Regions from separate parts of the Microbacterium sp. WCS2018Hpa-23 genome, predicted to be linked through region 2. Evidence: predicted binding sites of a transcription regulator. Region 2 holds the regulator's gene; the other holds the start of a gene.

Region 1 (9,933 bases), on a different contig from region 2:
GACGGAGTCAGGCTCCGAGCGAGGAACACGTGCTCGGGCGCGTGGGCGATCCCGTTCAGGGCGTTCATGGTTCCGAGTGACGTCCAGTCCTCTGCGACGAAGCCCGTCTCCTCGACGAGCTCGCGCTGCGCGGCCACGAGCGGATCCTCGCCATCGCTTCCTCCGGCGGGCACCTCGATCGAGACTCCCGTCGTGTAGCGCTCGAGCGTGACGAGGCAGACGCGGTCCTCGTCATCGAGCGCGACCACGAAGACCGCCGGATGCCGCATGGTCACCACCCCGTAGATTCCGTCGCCCCCGGGGCCGGTGACCTGGTCCTCCCGCACCTCGATCCACCGGTTCTCGTACACCGTCGACGACTCGCGTGTGACCCATGACATGGAGTCGAGCCTATGCGGATCCCCAGGATCGACGAGATCGCGGTCGGCGAGCTGGCCGGGCTGGTGCTCCGCGAGAAGATCGCGGTCGCGCGCGGAGATGTCATCGGCCGTCCCTCGTCTGGGTGAGCGGCACGCGAACCGATACGCTGGGGGCATGACGCACTCGGGCAACCCTTTCGGACAGGTTCTCGTCGCGCTCGTCACTCCCATGACGGCCGACGGCGAAGTCGATTGGCCCGCCGTCGAGAAGCACATCGATGATGTCATCACCGCCGGTGCTGACGGAATCGTCGTGACGGGAACGACCGGCGAGACCTCGACCCTGACGGACCCCGAGAAGCTCAAGCTCGTCGAGATCGGAAAGTCGGTCTCCGCCGGCCGCGCGAAGATCATCACGGGTGGCGGATCCAACGAGACCGCGCACGCGATCGAGCTGTACAAGGCCAGCGAGAAGGCCGGCGCCGACGGCATCATGATCGTCACGCCGTACTACAACAAGCCCACGCAGGCCGGCATCCTGACCCACTTCCGTCTGGTGGCCGACGCCACCGACCTCCCGGTGATCCTCTATGACATCCCGGGACGGACGGGCGTGCCCATCAAGTACGAGACGATCCTGCGACTCGCGAAGCACCCGAACATCCTCGCCGTGAAGGACGCCAAGGGCGACTTCTCCGAGGTGAGCCGCGTGCTCAACCAGACCGACCTGATGTACTTCTCGGGCGACGACGCGAACGTGCTTCCACACCTGGCCATCGGCGCGACCGGTCTGATCGGCGTGACCGCGAACATCGCCGCGACCCCGTACCGCACGATCATCGACGCCGTGAATCGCGGCGACCTCACCACGGCGACCGCGGAGCACAAGCGTCTCGAGCCGCTGGTGCGGGCCGTCATGACGCATGTGCCCGGCACCGTCGCGGCGAAGTACATCCTGCATGGACTCGGCCGAATCTCGAGCCCGCGCGTCCGTCTGCCGCTCGTCGGTCCTGAAGAGTGGGAGGCCGCCCTCATCGAGGACGAGCTCGATCTCGTGAAGGACGTCCCCGGCGCCGACTTCTCCAACTTCCGCCCCGACCGCAACGCGGCCGCGGGCGGCGCCCTGCCGAAGGTGCACGGCACCACTCGCTGACACCGGGCGCGGTGAGCCGCGCCACAACGAACGAACGGACGCGTCGAGTGTCCGACTGAGGAGACAGCATGTCCATCCCGCTCGCAGAACCCGCAGCACTCGACGAAGGAACGCTGCGGGTCACTCCGCTCGGCGGCCTCGGCGAGATCGGCCGCAACATGACGATCTTCGAGTTCGACGGCAAGATCCTGATCGTCGATTGCGGCGTGCTCTTCCCTGAGGAGCACCAGCCGGGTGTCGATCTGATCCTGCCCGACTTCGAGCCGATCAAGGGACGTCTCGACGACATCGTCGGCGTCGTGCTCACGCACGGTCACGAAGACCACATCGGCGCGGTTCCGTACCTGCTTCGTCTGAAGAGCGACATTCCCGTGATCGGGTCGGGGCTCACGCTCGCACTCGTCGAGGCGAAGCTCAAGGAGCACCGCATCAAGGCCTTCACCCTCACCGTGAAGGAAGGACAGCGCGAGCAGGTGGGCCCCTTCGATCTCGAGTTCGTCGCGGTCAACCACTCGATCCCGGATGCCCTGGCCGTCGCGATCCGCACGCCCGCCGGGCTCGTTCTCGCGACCGGCGACTTCAAGATGGACCAGCTGCCGCTCGACGGTCGTATCACCGACCTCCGAGCCTTCGCGCGCCTCGGCGAGGAGGGGGTCGACCTGTTCCTCGTCGACTCCACGAACGCGGATGTTCCCGGCTTCACGCCGACCGAGCGCTCGATCGGACCCGTGCTCGACCAGGTGATCGGCAAGGCTCCGCGCCGTGTGATCGTCGCGAGCTTCTCCAGTCACGTGCACCGAGTGCAGCAGGTCCTCGACGCGGCCCACGCTCACGGACGCCGTGTCGCGCTGCTCGGGCGGAGCATGCTGCGCAACATGACGATCGCCGAGGACCTCGGCTACCTCAAGGTGCCGAGCGGCCTGCTGATCGACTACAAGAAGGCGCGGGATCTTCCCGACGACAAGATCGTCTACATGTCCACGGGCTCGCAGGGTGAGCCGATGGCCGTGCTCAGCCGCATGGCCAACCTCGATCACGCGATCGAACCCGGCCCGGGCGACACCGTCATCCTGGCGTCGAGCCTGATCCCCGGAAACGAGAACGCCGTGTACCGCGTGATCGACGGCCTCACGAAGCTCGGCGCGAACGTGGTGCACAAGGCCAATGCCAAGGTCCACGTCTCGGGGCACGCCGCAGCCGGCGAGCTGATCTACTGCTACAACATCCTCAAGCCGAAGAACGTCCTCCCCGTGCACGGCGAGTACCGCCACCTGATCGCCAACGCGAAGCTGGCCCAGGACACGGGGGTCGAGGCCGAGCGCACGATCATCGCATCGAACGGCACGGTGATCGACCTGAAGGACGGCGATGCCCGGGTGGTCGGGCAGCTCGACCTCGGCTTCGTCTACGTCGACGGCTCCACCGTCGGTGCCATCACCGACGCCGATCTCAAGGACCGCCGCATCCTCGCCGAAGAAGGGTTCGTCTCGGTCATCGTCGTCGTGGATGCCCAGACCGGGCGGATCATCTCCGGCCCGGAGATCCACGCACGTGGCATCGCGGAGGACGACTCGGTGTTCGACGACGTGACTCCGAAGATCATCGCGGCGCTCAAGGAGGCCTCCGGCAACGGCGTCCGCGACACGCATGCGCTGTCGCAGGTCATCCGCCGGACGATCGGACGCTGGGTCAACCAGAAGCTCCGCCGTCGCCCGATGATCGTCCCCCTCGTCATCGAGGCCTGAGCGCAGCGGTCGCGCGTTCACAGTCGGACGACACCCGGCTGTAACGCGCGCACCGTAGGCTCTGGACATGTCCGACGCCTTCTCGATCAGGCCCGCCGCCCAGGCTGACGGGAGCTTCCTCGGCGACATGGTCGTGGAGGCTGCGAACTGGCGTTCGGGCGGAGCGCGGGCTCGTCACGAGATCCTCACCGCGACCGAGCATCGACGATACGTGGCCGGGTGGATGCGCCCCGCGGATGCGGGCTTCGTCGCGGTCGATTCCGATGACAGACCGATCGGGGCCGCCTGGTATCGGATGCTGTCGCAGGACGACCCGGGGTTCGGATTCGTCGGAACGGCGGTGCCGGAGCTCATCATCGGCGTGCAGCCCATCTGGCGCGCCCACGGTGTCGGACGTCTGCTGCTCCGCCGGCTCGTGACGCACGCACGAGAGCAGGGGCATCCGCGCCTCAGCCTGAGCGTCGAACGCGACAACTTCGCGCGGACGCTCTATCGGTCGGAGGGGTTCGTGGTCACGGACATCGGAGAAGTCCGCGACACGATGGTTCATCGGATGTCCTGAGCGCCGCCCTCGGACCCGGGCGAAGACTTCGGAATGCCGCGTCATTACGGGGAATGTCGGCCTCTGGTCGTAACGTGAGAGCATGGCCAGGAGTACCACGAAGTCAGCGCGCGCGTCCGAGAGCGCCACGCCTCGCCCGAAGAGGCAGGCCGCTCCAAAGGCTCAGGCTGCGCCGAAGAAGTACATCGACGAACTCGATAAGCCTCCCGTCGCTGTGCGCGCGTGGGCGGGTCTCGCCCACGGCGTCGGCGGACTCTTCCGCGCGTTCGGTCCCGAGACCCTCGAGAAGGACGATCGGCGCGACGGCTTCCCGTTCCTGCTCGTGTTGCTCGCGATCGCAGGCGCGGTCAACGAATGGTTCTTCATTGGCAACGAGGTCGCTGCCAACATCAGCGCCTACTCGGCGGGAATGCTCGTAGGACGCGTTGCATTCGTCCTTCCGCTGTTGCTCATCGTTCTCGCAGGGTGGTTGTTCAGACATCCCGCATCGGTGCACGACAACGGACGGATCGGCTTCGGGGTCGGCCTGCTATTGATCACGCTGTCCGGCTTCTGTCACGTCGCGGGCGGACAGCCGCAGCCGCAGCCGCAGATCACCGCGCTGAGAGATGCCGGTGGCCTATTCGGCTGGTTGATCGGGGAGCCCCTCTCGTACCTCACCCCCGTGGGCGCCTACATCGTGCTCGCCCTCCTCGCGGGGCTCAGCGTGCTGATCCTCACCAAGACGCCGCCGAACCGTATCGGCCAGCGACTGGGCGACCTGTACGCGTGGATGTTCGATGCCGAGCGCACCGAGAAGCCGACGAAGGATGCCGCCGCGATCGACGAGGCCGACAAGGTCGACGATCCTGATGTCCTGCCCTGGTGGCGGCGCAACAAGACCGGCCGTGAAGAGGACCCCGACGAGGGGACTCTCGGCTCCGACGACATCACCGCTCTGCTCACGACCTCCGAGCCGACTCCGGCCTACGACCAGGCCGTCGTCGTCGAAGACCCGTACGACGCCGCGACCGAGGTGCTCTCCGACGTCCGGTCGGTGACGGAGTCGCTGGCGGGGCAGCAGACGACCGCTCTCCTCGACGACGAGTCCGACACCGGCGAGGTTCCCGAGCTGCCAGGACTCGACGGCTTCGGAACCGACGGACCGGGGGAGCGGGGCCCTCAGGCGCCTGTGGCTCCGTACATCCTGCCCTCGCCTGGGTTGCTGGTCGAAGGACCACCTCCGGTTGCCCGCTCCGAGGCCACGGACAAGGTGATCGAGCAGATCACGAGTGTGCTGACGCAGTTCAAGGTCGACGCGAAGGTGACCGGCTTCTCTCGCGGTCCGACAGTCACGCAGTACGAGGTCGAGGTCGGGCACGGGGTCAAGGTCGAGAAGATCCTCCAGCTGAGCAACAACTTCGCCTATGCCGTCGCGTCCAACGACGTGCGCATCCTCTCGCCGATCCCCGGCAAGAGCGCCATCGGCATCGAGATCCCCAATGCTGACAAAGAGATGGTCGCGCTCGGCGACGTGCTGCGGTCTCCGGCTGCGCACAAGAGCACCCATCCGATGACGATCGGCGTGGGCAAAGACGTCGGCGGCAACATCGTCATCGCGAACCTCGCGAAGATGCCCCACCTGCTCGTCGCCGGTTCCACCGGATCCGGTAAGTCGAGCTTCGTGAACTCGATGATCACGAGCCTTCTCATGCGGGCACGCCCGACGGACGTCCGGATGGTCCTCATCGACCCGAAGCGCGTCGAGCTCACGAGCTACGCCGGCGTTCCGCACCTGATCACACCCATCATCACGAACCCGAAGAAGGCGGCCGAGGCGCTGCAATGGGTCGTGAAGGAGATGGACATGCGGTACGACGACCTCGCGTCGTTCGGCTTCCGTCACATCGACGACTTCAACCGCGCGGTGCGCGCTGGCGAGGTCGAGCTGCCGGTGGGGAGCGAGCGTGTGCTCAAGCCCTACCCGTACCTCCTCGTGGTCGTCGACGAGCTCGCCGACCTCATGATGGTTGCCCCGCGCGACGTCGAGGATTCGATCGTGCGCATCACGCAGCTGGCTCGTGCGTCCGGCATCCATCTCGTCCTCGCCACTCAACGACCGAGCGTCGACGTCGTCACCGGTCTCATCAAGGCCAACGTGCCGTCACGGCTCGCTTTCGCGGTGACCAGCGTCACCGACAGCCGCGTGATCCTCGACAGCCCCGGCGCCGACAAGCTGATCGGTCAGGGTGACGCCCTTTTCTCGCCGATGGGCTCATCGAAGCCGTTCCGTCTGCAGGGGGCGTGGGTCGACGAGAAGGAGATCGACGCGGTCGTCAAGCATGTGACCCGTCAGGCGCGCCCCGACTACCGTGCTGACGTGCAGGAAGCGATGGAGCCGGCCAAGAAGAAGGAGGTCGACGAGGACATCGGAGACGACCTCGAGCTCCTCCTCGCTGCCGCCGAGCTGATCGTGTCGTCGCAGTTCGGGTCGACCTCGATGCTGCAGCGCAAGCTGCGCGTCGGCTTCGCGAAGGCCGGTCGACTGATGGATCTGCTGGAGTCGCGCGAGATCGTCGGACCCTCGGAGGGATCGAAGGCACGCGATGTGCTGGCCACGGCCGAGCAGCTCCCGCAGGTCATGGCGAAGCTCCGAGGCGATGACGTCCCGGCGAAGCCGGCGGCGGCCACTCAGTCGGCCACTGCCGCGGGAACGCCGCACGATCCGGTCGAAGCCCAGTTCCAGGGGCTGCCGGTCGTCGAGGCCGACGGAGACGGCGACGAAGACGCCTGGGGCTTGACGGGGCGCGACTGATGGCGATTCCCCGGCAGCTTCCCAACGCGATCACCGTCGCGCGCATCCCGCTCGCGGTCATCTTCTTCGTCCTGCTCCTCCTCGGCGGAACGTACGGTGTCGACGACCTGGTGATGAGATGGATCGCGGCGGTGCTCTTCATCGTCGCGATCTCGACCGATTGGGTCGACGGCTACCTCGCTCGCAGGTACGACATCGTCAGCGACTTCGGCAAACTCTGGGATCCGATCGCCGACAAATTGCTCACCGGCGCGGGCTTCGTCGGTCTTGCGGTGCTGGGCGAACTGAATTGGTGGCTGGTCATCGTGATCCTGATCCGTGAGGTCGGCATCACCGTCCATCGGCTCATCGTCGCGAAGGAGCATGTGGTCGCGGCGGCCTGGATGGGCAAGGTGAAGACGGCGGTGCAGGCAGTCGCGCTCTCCTGGGCGCTTCTCCCGTTGCACGTGCTCATCGGACTCGGCCCCTGGATCATCGTGACGGCGTTCCTGATGATCGTCGTGCTGATCCTCACGGTGGCGAGCGGGATCGACTACATCGTCGCGCAGGTGCGAGGTTCTCGGCAGCCGTCGTGACCGCTGCGTCGGAGGCTCTCGACGAGCTGGTCGCCCGCGGATGGACCCTCGGGGTGGCGGAGTCGCTGACCGGCGGTGCCGTCGCGGCCGAAATCGTCTCCGTCGCCGGGGCGTCCGCGTCGTTTCTCGGTGCGGTGGTCGCTTACGCGACGCCGGTGAAGCACAGTCTGCTCGGAGTCGATGCTGACCTTCTCGCAGTGCACGGTCCCGTGCACCCCGAGGTCGCTCGGCAGATGGCCGACGGGGTCCGCAGTGCGGTGAGTGTCGACGGGCGTCGTGCCGACGTCGGAGTCGCGACCACGGGGATCGCCGGACCGGAGTCGCCCGACGGTCAACCGGTCGGCACCGTGCACATCGCCGTCGTGACGCCGACCGCATCCGTCACCGAGCCTCACGTGTTCCCCGGCGATCGCGCCGAGATCCGTGCGCAGGCGGTCGACGCCGCGCTCGCCCTGCTCGTTCGACTCGTGCGGGAATAGGTGGGCGATGAGTTCCGTTGTCATCGATGTGCTCACACCGAAAGCACAGCGTGCGAAGGTAGATTTTGTGAAGGTCGGTAGGACTAGACTGGCGGTCTCCTCGAGGGAGACCTCGAGAAGACGATCTGGGAGGAGGTTCCGATGATTCTTGTACGACAGGAAATCGGCGATGTGCTGAGGGACTTCCGCCTGCAGAAGGGGCGTACGCTCCGGCAGGTCGCAAGCAAGGCCTCTGTGGCGCTTGGCTACCTCAGTGAGGTGGAGCGGGGCCAGAAAGAGGCATCGAGCGAGATCCTCGCTTCCGTGGCGGACGCACTCGACGTTCCCATCTCGATCATCATGCGCGAGGTCGGCGATCGTATCTCCGTCCTCGAGGGCATCCAGGTGTTCCCGGACGTCGTTCCCGACGACCTGGTCGCCTCGATCGAGCCCGAGCTCTCGCTCCACTGAACGTCGAGGGTTCCCGCTCTTCATGCGTCGCAGTGAGTTTCTCCGCGCCGTAGACGCGGAATTCGGAGGCCGGGGTTCGTCTCTCGTCAGCGACCTCGTCCTGACGGAGCTTTCGGGACGCACCGCCGACGAGGCTCTGGATGCCGGTCTCCCGCCGCGCGACATCTGGCTCGCGCTGTGCGCAGAGACGGACGTGCCACTCGAGCGCCGTCATGGCGCCGGGCGCCTCGAACCCCGCAAGAAGTGAGGGTTTGACGCGTTCGACGCGTCCAGTCTCCCGACACGCCGATCCGGCGTGTCATCGAAGATGTGTTCGAAAAGGGCGTAGTCTTCTGCACAAGTGGTTCAGAGATCTTGTTCTCCCTGATTCCTGGTGCTGACGACTCAATGTCCGAGGTGCCTCGTACGGTGAAGACAAGCCGAAGAGCCATACGCCTTGTCGGAGAGTTCCGCCCAGCCGGGAGGACCGCGACAGCCTACAGGCGGCACCACGCGAGCATAAGGAGCCCGTCATGCCATCACCCGCTGACCGCGAGAAGTCCCTCGAGACCGCACTCGCCCAGATCGATCGCCAGTTCGGAAAGGGTTCCGTCATGCGACTGGGCAGCGACGAACGCGCCCCTGTCGCGGTCATCCCGACCGGCTCCATCGCCCTCGACGTCGCTCTCGGCGTCGGTGGCCTCCCGCGTGGCCGCATCGTCGAGATCTACGGGCCCGAGTCCTCGGGTAAGACGACTCTCACACTGCACGCGATCGCCAATGCCCAGCGCGCCGGTGGTATCGCTGCCTTCATCGATGCCGAGCACGCGCTCGACCCCGACTACGCAGCCAAGCTCGGTGTCGACATCGATGCCCTCCTCGTCTCGCAGCCCGACACGGGTGAGCAGGCACTCGAGATCGCCGACATGCTCGTTCGCTCCGGTGCCATCGACCTGATCGTGATCGACTCCGTGGCGGCTCTCGTGCCGCGCGCAGAGATCGAGGGCGAGATGGGCGACTCGCACGTGGGTCTGCAGGCTCGACTCATGTCGCAGGCTCTGCGAAAGCTCACCGGTGGGCTCAACCAGACGAACACCACGATGATCTTCATCAACCAGCTGCGCGAGAAGATCGGCGTCTTCTTCGGATCGCCGGAGACGACCGCCGGCGGAAAGGCGCTGAAGTTCTACGCGTCGGTCCGCATGGACATCCGACGCATCGAGACGCTGAAAGACGGCACCGACGCGGTCGGAAACCGCACCAGGGTCAAGGTCGTCAAGAACAAGATGGCTCCGCCCTTCAAGCAGGCCGAGTTCGACATCCTGTACGGCGTCGGCATCTCGCGCGAGGGCAGTCTGATCGACTTCGGTGTCGAGCACGGCATCGTGAAGAAGTCCGGATCCTGGTACACCTACGACGGCGATCAGCTCGGCCAGGGCAAGGAGAACGCCCGCACGTTCCTGCTCAAGAACCCGGACATCGCACTCGCGATCGAGACCCAGATCAAGCAGAAGCTCGGGATCGGCGGCGCCGTCGAGGCTCCCGCTGACGAGCTCGCCGAGCGTCGCCCGGCGTGATCATGACGGTTCGAGGTCGTTCCGCGATCGGAGTGGGCCATGAGTGATGACGGGGGCGGGCGGGATCAGCTCGCCCCCGTCATCCCGTTGTTCGGCCATAACGCCTCGCGCGAGCGTCCGGCCGGCAGAGGCTCGGCGAACGCGACGGAGCGAACGGCGCCCGAGTCGCCGGAGGGCGGTCGCTTCGAGCGGCACGCCTCCGCGGATGCCGGGCTCACAGCCTCTGGGCGACCCAGTGGAGATGGGCCCGCCCCAGCGGA
Region 2 (9,933 bases):
GTCGTCGACGTCGACCACGCCCCACTCTCCGTCGAGGCGTTCGCGGTACGCGCGCCCGTATCCGGTGGAACCGCCGTAGTTCACATCGAGCACACCGATGCCGCGGCTCGTGTAGAAGGAGATCACGGCCGATGCGGCGCCCGTCACATGCGCCGTGGGGCCGCCGTGGACGAGCACCACGTAGGGAGGAAGCTCTCCTGCCGGAGCCGACGCAGAGGGGTGTGCCGGCGGATGGGCGAACGCGTGTACGGGGCCGTGCACGCCGTCGACGAGAATCGGCGACGCCGGTGGCATCCATCCCGGATCGGTCGGCTCCGCGCCCGCGACGGCGAACACCTCGTCGGAGTCGACGTCGATGCACCATACGCCGGGCGTCGTGGTCGAGCTGTTCCCCGAGAGCAGGACTCGGGATCCCGAGACGTCGTCGACGCTGACATGCCCGTCGGCGGGGACGGCGAGCGTGCGGGCACGTCCGTCCGCGTCGATCACGACCACCTCGTCGCGTCCGTTCGTGCGCACCGCGACGATCCGGCCGTCGTCGATCGGCCGATACCAGCGGTTGCCCAGTACCCACAGGCCGTATCCGGTGTCGGCGTCGACGTCGTCGACACGGACGGCAGGCCGTACGGCGCCGAGAGGGTCCACCTGCACGCGATGCAGCGCCCAGCGACCGGTCGGGTCGTCCGCGTACAGCAGCTCGTCGTCTCCGATCCACTCGGGCTGCAGGGCTGCGCGCGTGGACAGCTCGACGGTGTCGACCCCGTCGGAGATGGCGAGTGTGGCATGCTGCCACGGCATCCGTGCGCTCGTCCACTGCACCCAGGCGATCCGTGACCCGCCGGGTGACAACGCCGGGTGCGCGTAGAAGCCTTCGCCTTCGACGACGGTCGTCACCAGCGACGGCGCCTCGGCCGCGGAGCCGTCGACGGGGATCTCGACGATGCCGCGGCGATGAGGGGCGCTGGCGAGGTCCTCGCGGACGGCGAGCAGACGCCCCTGCTGCAGCCTCAGGCCGCCGTGGGCTGGGCCTTCCTGAGTGAGCGGCTCGGGCTCGTCTCCGCGGCGCATCCGGTGCACCCGCTGAGACTTCGCGTCGACGAAGTAGAGCGTGCCGTCGGCATCCGCGGTCCAGGCTCCGCCGCCGTACTCGTGGACGCGGGAGCGGGCGCTCCAGGGCGCCGGGAGGATCTCGGCGCCGGTCGAGCTGCGCACGGTGAGTCGGCCGCCCTCGGAAGGAACCGACTCACCCCACCAGATCTCGTCGCCGACGAAGGCGGAGCCGTCGATCCTCGGAGATGACGCGGCGATTCGGGCCGCGGAGAAAGGGGATGGCCAGGTACCGAACGGCGATGACATGCCTCGAGCCTAGGCGTGGCTCCTGCATCGCGCGTTCGGATGCTGTCAGACGGCGCGCAGTACCGCGACGATCTTTCCGAGGATGACGGACTCGTCGCCGAGGATGGGCTCGAATGCCGAGTTGCGCGGCAGCAGCCAGGTGTGGCCGTCACGGCGGCGGAGGACCTTGACCGTGGCCTCGCCGTCGAGCATCGCCGCCACGATCTCGCCGTTCTCCGCGCTGCCCTGCGAGCGGACGACGACCCAGTCGCCGTCGCAGATGGCAGCGTCGATCATCGACTCTCCCGAGACCTTGAGCATGAAGAGATCGCCCTTGCCGACGAGCTGGCGGGGGAGCGGGAAGATCTCCTCGACCTGCTGATCGGCGGTGATCGGCACGCCGGCGGCGATCCGGCCGACCAGGGGAACCAGTGCGGCATCGCCCACGGGCGTCGCGACGTCTGCCGGGTTCTCGCCGCTGGTGCCGGGAAGATCGATCAGGACCTCCATGGCACGGGTCTTGCCGGGGTCGCGGCGCAGGTAGCCGCTGAGCTCGAGCTGTCCGAGCTGATGCGTCACGCTCGACAGCGACTTGAGTCCGACCGCGTCTCCGATCTCGCGCATGCTCGGCGGGTAGCCGTACCTGCTGATCGACGTCTGGATGACCTCGAGGATAGCCATCTGCTTGGGGCTCAGGCTCTTCCGGCGACGGGTGCGCGGGACGTCGGCGTCGGTGGCGGAGTTGTCGCTCATGGTGCTCCTCAGGTGTGCGATTCCGGCGTCTCAGTTCGAATGTCGGAGGCCCGTGATGGGGTGTTCGTATCGAAACCGTATCCGAGAATCGGCCAGATGTGGAAGATCTGTTCGAGCGTGTCTCCTGATTCGCGGGTCACTTTTTCGAAGAACGCTTGACAGATGTTCGAATTCGAAGATAACTTCGGAACGTAGCTTCGCATTCACGGCTCCCGGCCGAGCCGCGGATGCGAACGCTACGCCAACTTCACCGCCCACGCGGTAGATGCAGAGGAGCACGACATGAGCACCATCACCTTCAGCGACGCAGCAGTCCTCCCGGCACGTCCGGCGACGAAGCTCCGCCTGACGGTGCGCGGTCGTCGCGTCGTGCTCGCACTGGCCGCAGTCCCGCTCGCGGTGGGCATCGCCTTCGCCGCGCTGAGCGGCGGCAGCGCGATGGCCTCGGGCGAACAGGTCGCGACGGCCTCCTTCGCGACAGTGACCGTGATGCCGGGCGACACGCTCTGGTCGATCGCCGAGGGCATCGCACCCGGTGCAGACCCGCGCGAGGTCATCGGAGACATCACCCGACTGAACCTGCTCCGGGGTGGCGCTCTCCAGATCGGCCAGGAACTGGCGATCCCCGCACAGTACTCGGAATGAGCGATCGGCGGGCCATCGGGCGGGCTTCATTCTCCGTCACCGCGCGCATCTTTGATGTTCACGCCGCCTACCATGGGAAGGGTGACTGCATCACTCGCTGACCTCCCGCTTCGCGACGACCTCCGTGGGCTCACGCCATACGGAGCTCCCCAGGCGCCGCTTCCGATCGCCCTCAACGTCAACGAGAACACGCATCCGGTTCCGGATGCCGTCGCAAGCGACATCCTCGATGACATCGCGGTCGCGCTTCGCGACGTCAACCGCTACCCCGACCGCGAGTTCACCACACTGCGTGAGGGCTTCGCCGAGTACCTCGGTCACGGCCTCGATGCCGGCCAGATCTGGGCGGGCAACGGGTCGAACGAGGTGCTGCAGCACATCCTCCAGGCGTTCGGCGGCCCTGGCCGCACGGCCTTCAGCTTCGCTCCGACCTATTCGATGTATCCGCTGATCTCGCAGGGCACGGGAGCACGGTGGATCGCGGGCACCCGGGAGCCCGACTACACGATCACCCCGGACGAGGCGGCCGCGCAGGTCGCGGAAGTCGACCCCGACGTCATCCTGCTGTGCGCGCCGAACAACCCGACGGGCACGCCGCTCGGCCTCGACGTCGTCGAGGCCGTCTACGAGGCGTCCCGAGGGATCGTCGTGGTCGACGAGGCATACCAGGAGTTCGCGCCACGCGACGCAGCCTCTGCGCTGACCCTGCTCGAGGGGCGCCCGCGTCTCGCGGTCTCCCGCACGATGAGCAAGGCATTCGCGTTCGCGGGCGCCCGCGTGGGCTATCTCGCCGCCGATCCCGCCTTCATCGACGCCCTGCGCCTTGTGCGGCTGCCCTACCACCTGAGTGCGCTGACGCAGGCCGCGGCCGTCGCAGCGCTTCGCAATTCGGACGTGATGCTGGGCATGGTCGAGGAGATCGTCGAGCAGCGCGATCGCATCTCCGCGACCCTCGAGGCGCTCGGCTACACCCCGCACGAGTCATGGTCGAACTTCGTCCTGTTCGGGGGAGTGGCAGAGCCCCAGAAGGTCTGGCAGCAGCTGTACGACCGGGGAGTGCTGATCCGCGACGTCGGGATCCCCGGACACCTCCGCGTCACCGCCGGCACCGAGGCGGAGACCACCGCGTTCCTCGATGCCCTCGCCTCGATAGGATCGGCTTCATGAGCACCCCCGCCCAGAACCCGCGCACCGCCACGCGTGTGCGCAGCACGTCGGAGTCCACCGTCGAGCTCGAGCTGAACCTCGACGGCACCGGTGCGAGCCGCATCGACACGTCGGTGCCGTTTTTCGACCACATGCTGACGGCTTTCGCGAAGCACTCGCTCACCGACCTCACCGTGCGCGCATCGGGTGACACGCAGATCGACGCGCACCACACCGTCGAAGACATCTCGATCGTGCTCGGCCAGGCGATCCGAGAGGCGCTGGGCGACAAGTCGGGGATCTCCCGCTACGGCGACGCCCTCGTCCCGCTCGACGAGGCGCTGGCACAGGCCGTCGTCGACATCTCGGGCCGCCCGTACCTCGTGCACACCGGAGAGCCCGCCGGCTTCGAGCACCACCTCATCGGCGGTCACTTCACGGGCTCGCTCGTGCGGCACTCGTTCGAAGCCATCACGTTCAACGCCGGTCTCACGGTGCATGTGCGTGTGCTCGGCGGGCGCGACCCGCACCACATCGCCGAGGCCGAGTACAAGGCCTTCGCGCGTGCGTTCCGCCAGGCCAAGGCGCTCGACCCGCTGGTCGACGGTATCCCGTCGACGAAGGGTGCGCTGTGAGTGCAGCTCCTCGGGTCGCCGTCTTCGATTACGAGTCCGGCAACGTCCACTCTGCAGTGAAGGCTCTCGTCGCGGCGGGGGCGGATGCCGTGCTCACGCGCGACCGCAAGGAGGCGCTCGAAGCCGACGGCCTCGTGGTTCCGGGCGTCGGCGCCTTCCAGGCCGTTCGTGACGCGCTGCACGCCCATGGCGGTGACGAGATCATCGATCGGCGGCTCGCCGGTGGACGCCCTGTCCTCGGCATCTGCGTCGGCATGCAGGTGCTCTTCTCCCACGGCGTCGAGCGTGGCCACGATTCGGAAGGCCTCGGTGAATGGCCGGGAGCCGTCACCGAGCTGAACGCTCCGGTGCTGCCGCACATGGGCTGGAACACGGTCGAGCCCGGCCCCGACTCGGTGCTCTTCAAGGGGATCGAGAACGAGCGCTTCTACTTCGTGCACTCGTACGCCGCGCAGTCATGGGAGCTCGACGTCATCCCGCCGTTCCCGCAGCCGGTGCTGACGTGGAGCACGTATGGCGATCCGTTCCTCGCAGCGGTAGAGAACGGTCCGCTCTCGGCCACGCAGTTCCACCCCGAGAAGTCCGGCGAGGCCGGTATTCAACTGCTCCGCAACTGGGTCGACAGCCTGCGTTCCTGAGGCAGGACGCGCTGGTCGCTGCGCGTCAGAAACCGCGCGCGACTGCGGCTGCGGCCGACAGCCACGCCTGCTGCGTGGGGGCCGAGAGCGCACGGAGACGCAGGTGTCCGTCGACCATCTCGCGATCGAACGGAATGTCGACGACTTCGCGCGCCAGCGGGCGGTATCCGGCGACCACCTCTGCGACCTCGGCCGACGAGGCCTTCGGGTCGGCCTGACTGACCACGACGACGGATTCGCGCGCGAGGCGGGCCGAGCGCTCGTCGCGGTCCTCGAGCGCTTCGAGAAGGAGCGCTCCCGCCTCGGCGTGGTCGTCACGCGTCGTCGTCGCGACGACGATCTGATCCGCGAGGTCGATCATGCGCAACCACATCGGGTCGGACTCGTCGTTGCCCGAATCGATGATGATCAGTCGGTAGAACTTCGCAGCGACCGCGTGGATCGAATCCACATCCGCCGGGCTGAGACGATTCTCATGAGCGAGCCGGATGGGCTTGGACCGCAGCACGTCGTACTTCTCCTGCGGCTGGTGGTGCACGAAGTGCGCCAGGTCCGCCGACTGGCCCTGGGCGCCGAGCAGACGCTGGGTCTGCGGCAGGAGCTCGAGCAGGGTGCGGTCGTGAGCGCCGGTCTCGGTGCGCCACCCGAGCGTGCCCCGAGTCTGATTGTTGTCCCAAGCCAGCACGCCGGCACCGCCGTATTGGGCGAACACAGCAGACAGCAGCACCGTGGCGGGGGTCTTGCCTGCCCCGCCCTTCCCGTTTACGACGGCGACTGTGCGCGGACCCGGCCAATGGCGGCTGACCTCATGTTCGTCATCGCGCACCGCGCGCTCACGCGCATTGGGGCCGAGAGAGAACCCGACGCGATTGAGGAATCCGCGACCGCCTCGGCGGGCGGGTTCCTCCCGGCGTTCCTCCTGCAGGAAGGAGCGGCGTTCGATTCCCTGTTCCCGCTGGCGGCGACGCGACGAGGCCGCTGCTTCCGCCTGCGCCGGTGCAGTGGTGCCGGGTGCGAGCGTTGCGGGCGGGATCGGCGTCGCTGCCGCCGCGGCTGGAGCCTGTGCCTGTGCCTGTGCCTGTGCCTGTGCCTGTGCCGGTGACTGTGCCGGGGCCGGTGACTGTGCCGGGGCCGGTGACTGTGCCTGGGCCGGAGGCTGCGGTTGTGCGGGAACCGGTGACTGTGACGACTGGATCGCGGTGGGCCGCGTGTCCGGAGCACCCGCGGCCGGTGCAGACGGGATGGTCGCCGGGGGAGCGGAGAAGTTCGGTGCTGCCGCCGCTCCCTCTGGCGCTGCGGTCGAGGGGCGGAGAGGTGCCGTTGCCGGCTGCCCAGGCGGCGCCGGGATCGTCGGCGTGACGGGTACGGCTGCGCCGGGCGTCTGCGGAACCGCGGCGGGGTGGGAGGGCGGAGTGGACGCGGGTGAAGTCGCCGGAGCCGATGCTGCCGGTACAGCGGAAGGTCCTCCCGTGGGTTCCGTACGCACAGGTGCGGGCGGAGCAACGGGAAGCTGCGGCTCGGTGCGCGGGGTCTGCTGAGTGGGGGGAGGCGTCAGAGGAACGGGTCGTCCGGCTTCTGCGGATGCGGGAGTCACCGGTGCAGGTGCAGGTGCAGGTGCAGGTGCAGGTGCATCGGGCTGAGGGAGGGCGGGGGCTGCCGCTGCGGCAGCCGCTGCCGCAGCGCGCGTTCCCGGCACAGGGGTGTTCGACGGCGCACTCGCTGCCGGTGACCGCGGTGGCGTCGGAGCAGACCAGTCGACACCAGCATCATCGTTCGCGGTGCTGGTGTCCGCGGTGCCTGCTGCGGGGGCAGCAGACGGCTGCGAACCGTTCGGGCGCTGCGCGGCATCCTCGTTCGTGCCCTGCGCGTGCTCGACGCCCTCCGGAACCTCGGGAGGCATCGGATTGCCCCGACGAAGGGGTCCGCTTCCCCGCGCTTCCGCATCGCGCACCATGGAACATCTCCTCACCGACCGAACAGGGGCGTCTTCGAGGCTACCGCGTGGTGTCCGTCGTTCTCTGCCGTCATCATTTTGGAGCGGGCGGATGCGCGGGCTAGTGTCGACTCTCGTGCCGACGAATCGGCCCTCCCATCTCACCTGAGGACGTCATGAACGACTTCGCGCAGTCCCCTTCTCTCACTCTGCTCCCCGCTGTCGATGTCGCGGGTGGCAAGGCCGTCCGCCTCACGCAGGGCGAGGCCGGCACCGAGACCAGCTACGGCGACCCGCTGGACGCGGCAGGGGAGTGGGTCGCGCAGGGCGCGAAGTGGATCCACCTCGTCGACCTCGACGCGGCATTCGGTCGCGGTAGCAATGCCCCGATCCTCCGCAAGGTCATCAAGCAGTTCAAGAACGTCAACGTCGAGCTGTCGGGCGGCATCCGTGACGACGCCACGCTCGAGGCCGCTCTCGAGAGCGGTGCGACGCGCATCAACCTCGGCACGGCCGCGCTCGAGAACCCCGAGTGGGCGGCCGACGTGATCGGTCGCTTCGGCGAGGCGATCGCCGTGGGGCTCGATGTCCGGGGCACCACCCTCGCCGCCCGCGGTTGGACGAAGGAGGGCGGCGACCTCTGGGAGGTTCTCGAGCGCCTCGAGGATGCCGGCTGCAGCCGCTACGTCGTCACCGACGTCACCAAGGACGGCACGCTCAAGGGCCCGAACCTCGAACTTCTCCGTGAGATGACCTCGCGCACTCCGAAGCCCGTCGTCGCATCCGGTGGCATCGCCAACCTCGACGACATCGCCGCGCTCCGCGAGCTGGTTCCGCTGGGCGTCGAGGGTGCGATCGTCGGCAAGGCACTCTACGCCGGCGCGTTCACGCTGGCTGAGGCTCTGGATGTCGCAGGGGACTGACGACGCCTGCGACCACGGCCCCGAGGGCCATGGCGCGAACGATCATGCCGCGGGGAACCGAGGCGACTCCGCGGGTGTGCCCTGGGAGGGGCGCAGCTTCGAGTCGAACCCGCATGCGGGCGATGACGGCTCTGCCGACCCCGCACTCCTCGACGCGCTCCTGCGCTTCCGTGCAGGATCCGGCGCCCAGGCCGAGGTGGTCGACGCGTTTCGCGCCGCCCGAGTGCTGATACCGCTGATCGCCGAGAAGGGCGAAGAAGGGGTGGCGCCCAGCGGGCTCGCGGTCGACAAGACTCAGGAGCTATCGATCGTCACTGTTGCCGCTCCTGACGGCCGCCGCGTGCAGCCCGTGTTCTCCTCCGTCCAGGCGATGCAGCGTTGGGATGCGACCGCGCGGCCGATTCCGGTCGAGGCCACGCGAGTGGCGCTGGCGGCATCCGCCGAGGACACCGACCTGATCGTGCTCGATCCGACATCCGAGACCGAGTTCGTGTTCCGTCGCCCCGCTGTGTGGGCGATAGCTCAGGGGCGCCGGTGGGAGCCGAGTTTCCTGTCTCCCGAGGTCTTCGGCGCGTTGCAGGAGAGCGTCGCCCACGAGCTCGCGGTCATCGACGTGGCGGTGGCCGCCGGGGATCCGGATGCGCGTCTGCGGGGACCCGAGCTGATCGTCGTCCTCGAGCTCGTCGACGGGCTGGAGCGCGAGGTCCTCGACGCGGTGCTCGCTCGGCTGGCTCAGCGCTGGGCTGCGGATGACCGCATCGCGGTGCTCGCGGACTCTCTCACCGTGAAGTTGCGACGCTCGCTCTGAGCCTCGCGGCCGCGGTATCCGCGTCGATAGGGTGGCGGCATGCGCAGAGCAGCAGTGGCGGTCATCGGACTCGTCGTCGCGCTGCTGTTGCCGGGCTGCGCGACCGCGTGCCCTGCGATCGGATGGTCGAACGGCGTCGAGATCGACGCGTCCGCTTACGGCCCCGAGGTCTTCCTGCAGGTCTGCTCGGATGCGGGATGTTCGGCGGACCCCGGGGCGACACCGACTCCGGAGACGGATCCGTCCGTGCCCGCACAGGGTGACGCCGGGACCTTCCACTTCGGCTTCGCCGCCCCGGACGACATCACGGTGCGTGTCTACGACGGCTCCGGCGTCCTGATCGCGGAGACGCAGGAGGCCATCGCGTGGACGCATTCGTCGGACCGCTGTGGCGGTCCGTCCACGGCTCCGCCGATCGTCCTGCATCCCTGACCCCAGCACTGCGAAAGGTCGACGGGCAGGCGACGCTCGGGCGCGAGGCGAGGGCGCAGGGCGCGTCTTCTCGGGCAGATCGGGAGGGGCCCACGGAGTGGAGGGTCCCCGCTCTGTGCCCGAGAAGACCCACCCGGAGCCCGGACCGCAAGCTCCGAACGGAAGACCGCTTAGTTGACCGGCCCCGTCCACTTCTCGCCCGGGCCCTTGCCGATCGGGTCGGGGATCGTGGAGGCCTCGCGGAACGCGAGCTGCAGGGAGCGCAGGCCGTCGCGGAGAGAGCGGGCATGCATGTCGCTGATCTCAGGCGCCCCTGCGGTGATGAGGCCGGCCAGGGCGTTGATGAGCTTGCGAGCCTCGTCGAGGTCGAGCTGTGCCGCGGCATCCGGGTCGTCGGCGAGGCCGAGCTTCACGGCTGCGGCGCTCATGAGGTGCACGGCGGCGGTCGTGATGACCTCCACAGCTGGCACGTCGGCGATGTCTCGCGTGGCGGAAGACGCCGCCTCCTCCTGTCGGGCCCAGCGCTCTTCGCGCTCGCGTGCAGCCTCGTCCGATGCCTGGTTCGTCACTTCGCCTTGCCTTCTGTTAGACTTTGTCGGGCTCCGGAGCGTAATGCTCCGGCACGAAAGAGGATTCACTTCCCACCCGCGCTTGCCGTTCCAGGCTACCGGGTCTTGCACTCCAC

Evidence for each region. The regulator LexA, encoded in region 2, represses DNA repair genes until DNA is damaged. The targets are predictions, from matches to a motif close to TCGAACANNTGTTCGA.
Region 1: the regulator LexA is predicted to act here: its motif matches at 8,419-8,434, upstream of recA (recombinase RecA).

What each region holds. Positions count from the first base shown of each region.
Region 1 is NZ_JAVTIZ010000001.1:651,990-661,922, forward strand. Features, by position in the region: gene RQG77_RS03010 (NUDIX hydrolase) at 1-380, opposite strand, end outside; gene dapA (4-hydroxy-tetrahydrodipicolinate synthase) at 535-1,512, shown strand; gene RQG77_RS03020 (ribonuclease J) at 1,581-3,257, shown strand; gene RQG77_RS03025 (GNAT family N-acetyltransferase) at 3,325-3,819, shown strand; gene RQG77_RS03030 (DNA translocase FtsK) at 3,902-6,613, shown strand; gene pgsA (CDP-diacylglycerol--glycerol-3-phosphate 3-phosphatidyltransferase) at 6,613-7,188, shown strand; gene RQG77_RS03040 (CinA family protein) at 7,185-7,667, shown strand; gene RQG77_RS03045 (helix-turn-helix domain-containing protein) at 7,809-8,117, shown strand; gene RQG77_RS03050 (DUF3046 domain-containing protein) at 8,140-8,364, shown strand; gene recA (recombinase RecA) at 8,630-9,673, shown strand; gene RQG77_RS03060 (regulatory protein RecX) at 9,713-9,933, shown strand, end outside.
Region 2 is NZ_JAVTIZ010000011.1:30,937-40,869, reverse strand. Features, by position in the region: gene RQG77_RS17085 (prolyl oligopeptidase family serine peptidase) at 1-1,356, opposite strand, end outside; gene lexA (transcriptional repressor LexA) at 1,402-2,088, opposite strand; gene RQG77_RS17075 (LysM peptidoglycan-binding domain-containing protein) at 2,371-2,733, shown strand; gene RQG77_RS17070 (histidinol-phosphate transaminase) at 2,806-3,900, shown strand; gene hisB (imidazoleglycerol-phosphate dehydratase HisB) at 3,897-4,514, shown strand; gene hisH (imidazole glycerol phosphate synthase subunit HisH) at 4,511-5,152, shown strand; gene RQG77_RS17055 (AAA family ATPase) at 5,178-5,978, opposite strand; gene priA (bifunctional 1-(5-phosphoribosyl)-5-((5-phosphoribosylamino)methylideneamino)imidazole-4-carboxamide isomerase/phosphoribosylanthranilate isomerase PriA) at 7,262-8,008, shown strand; gene RQG77_RS17045 (SseB family protein) at 7,992-8,816, shown strand; gene RQG77_RS17040 (hypothetical protein) at 8,856-9,248, shown strand; gene RQG77_RS17035 (DUF1844 domain-containing protein) at 9,419-9,817, opposite strand.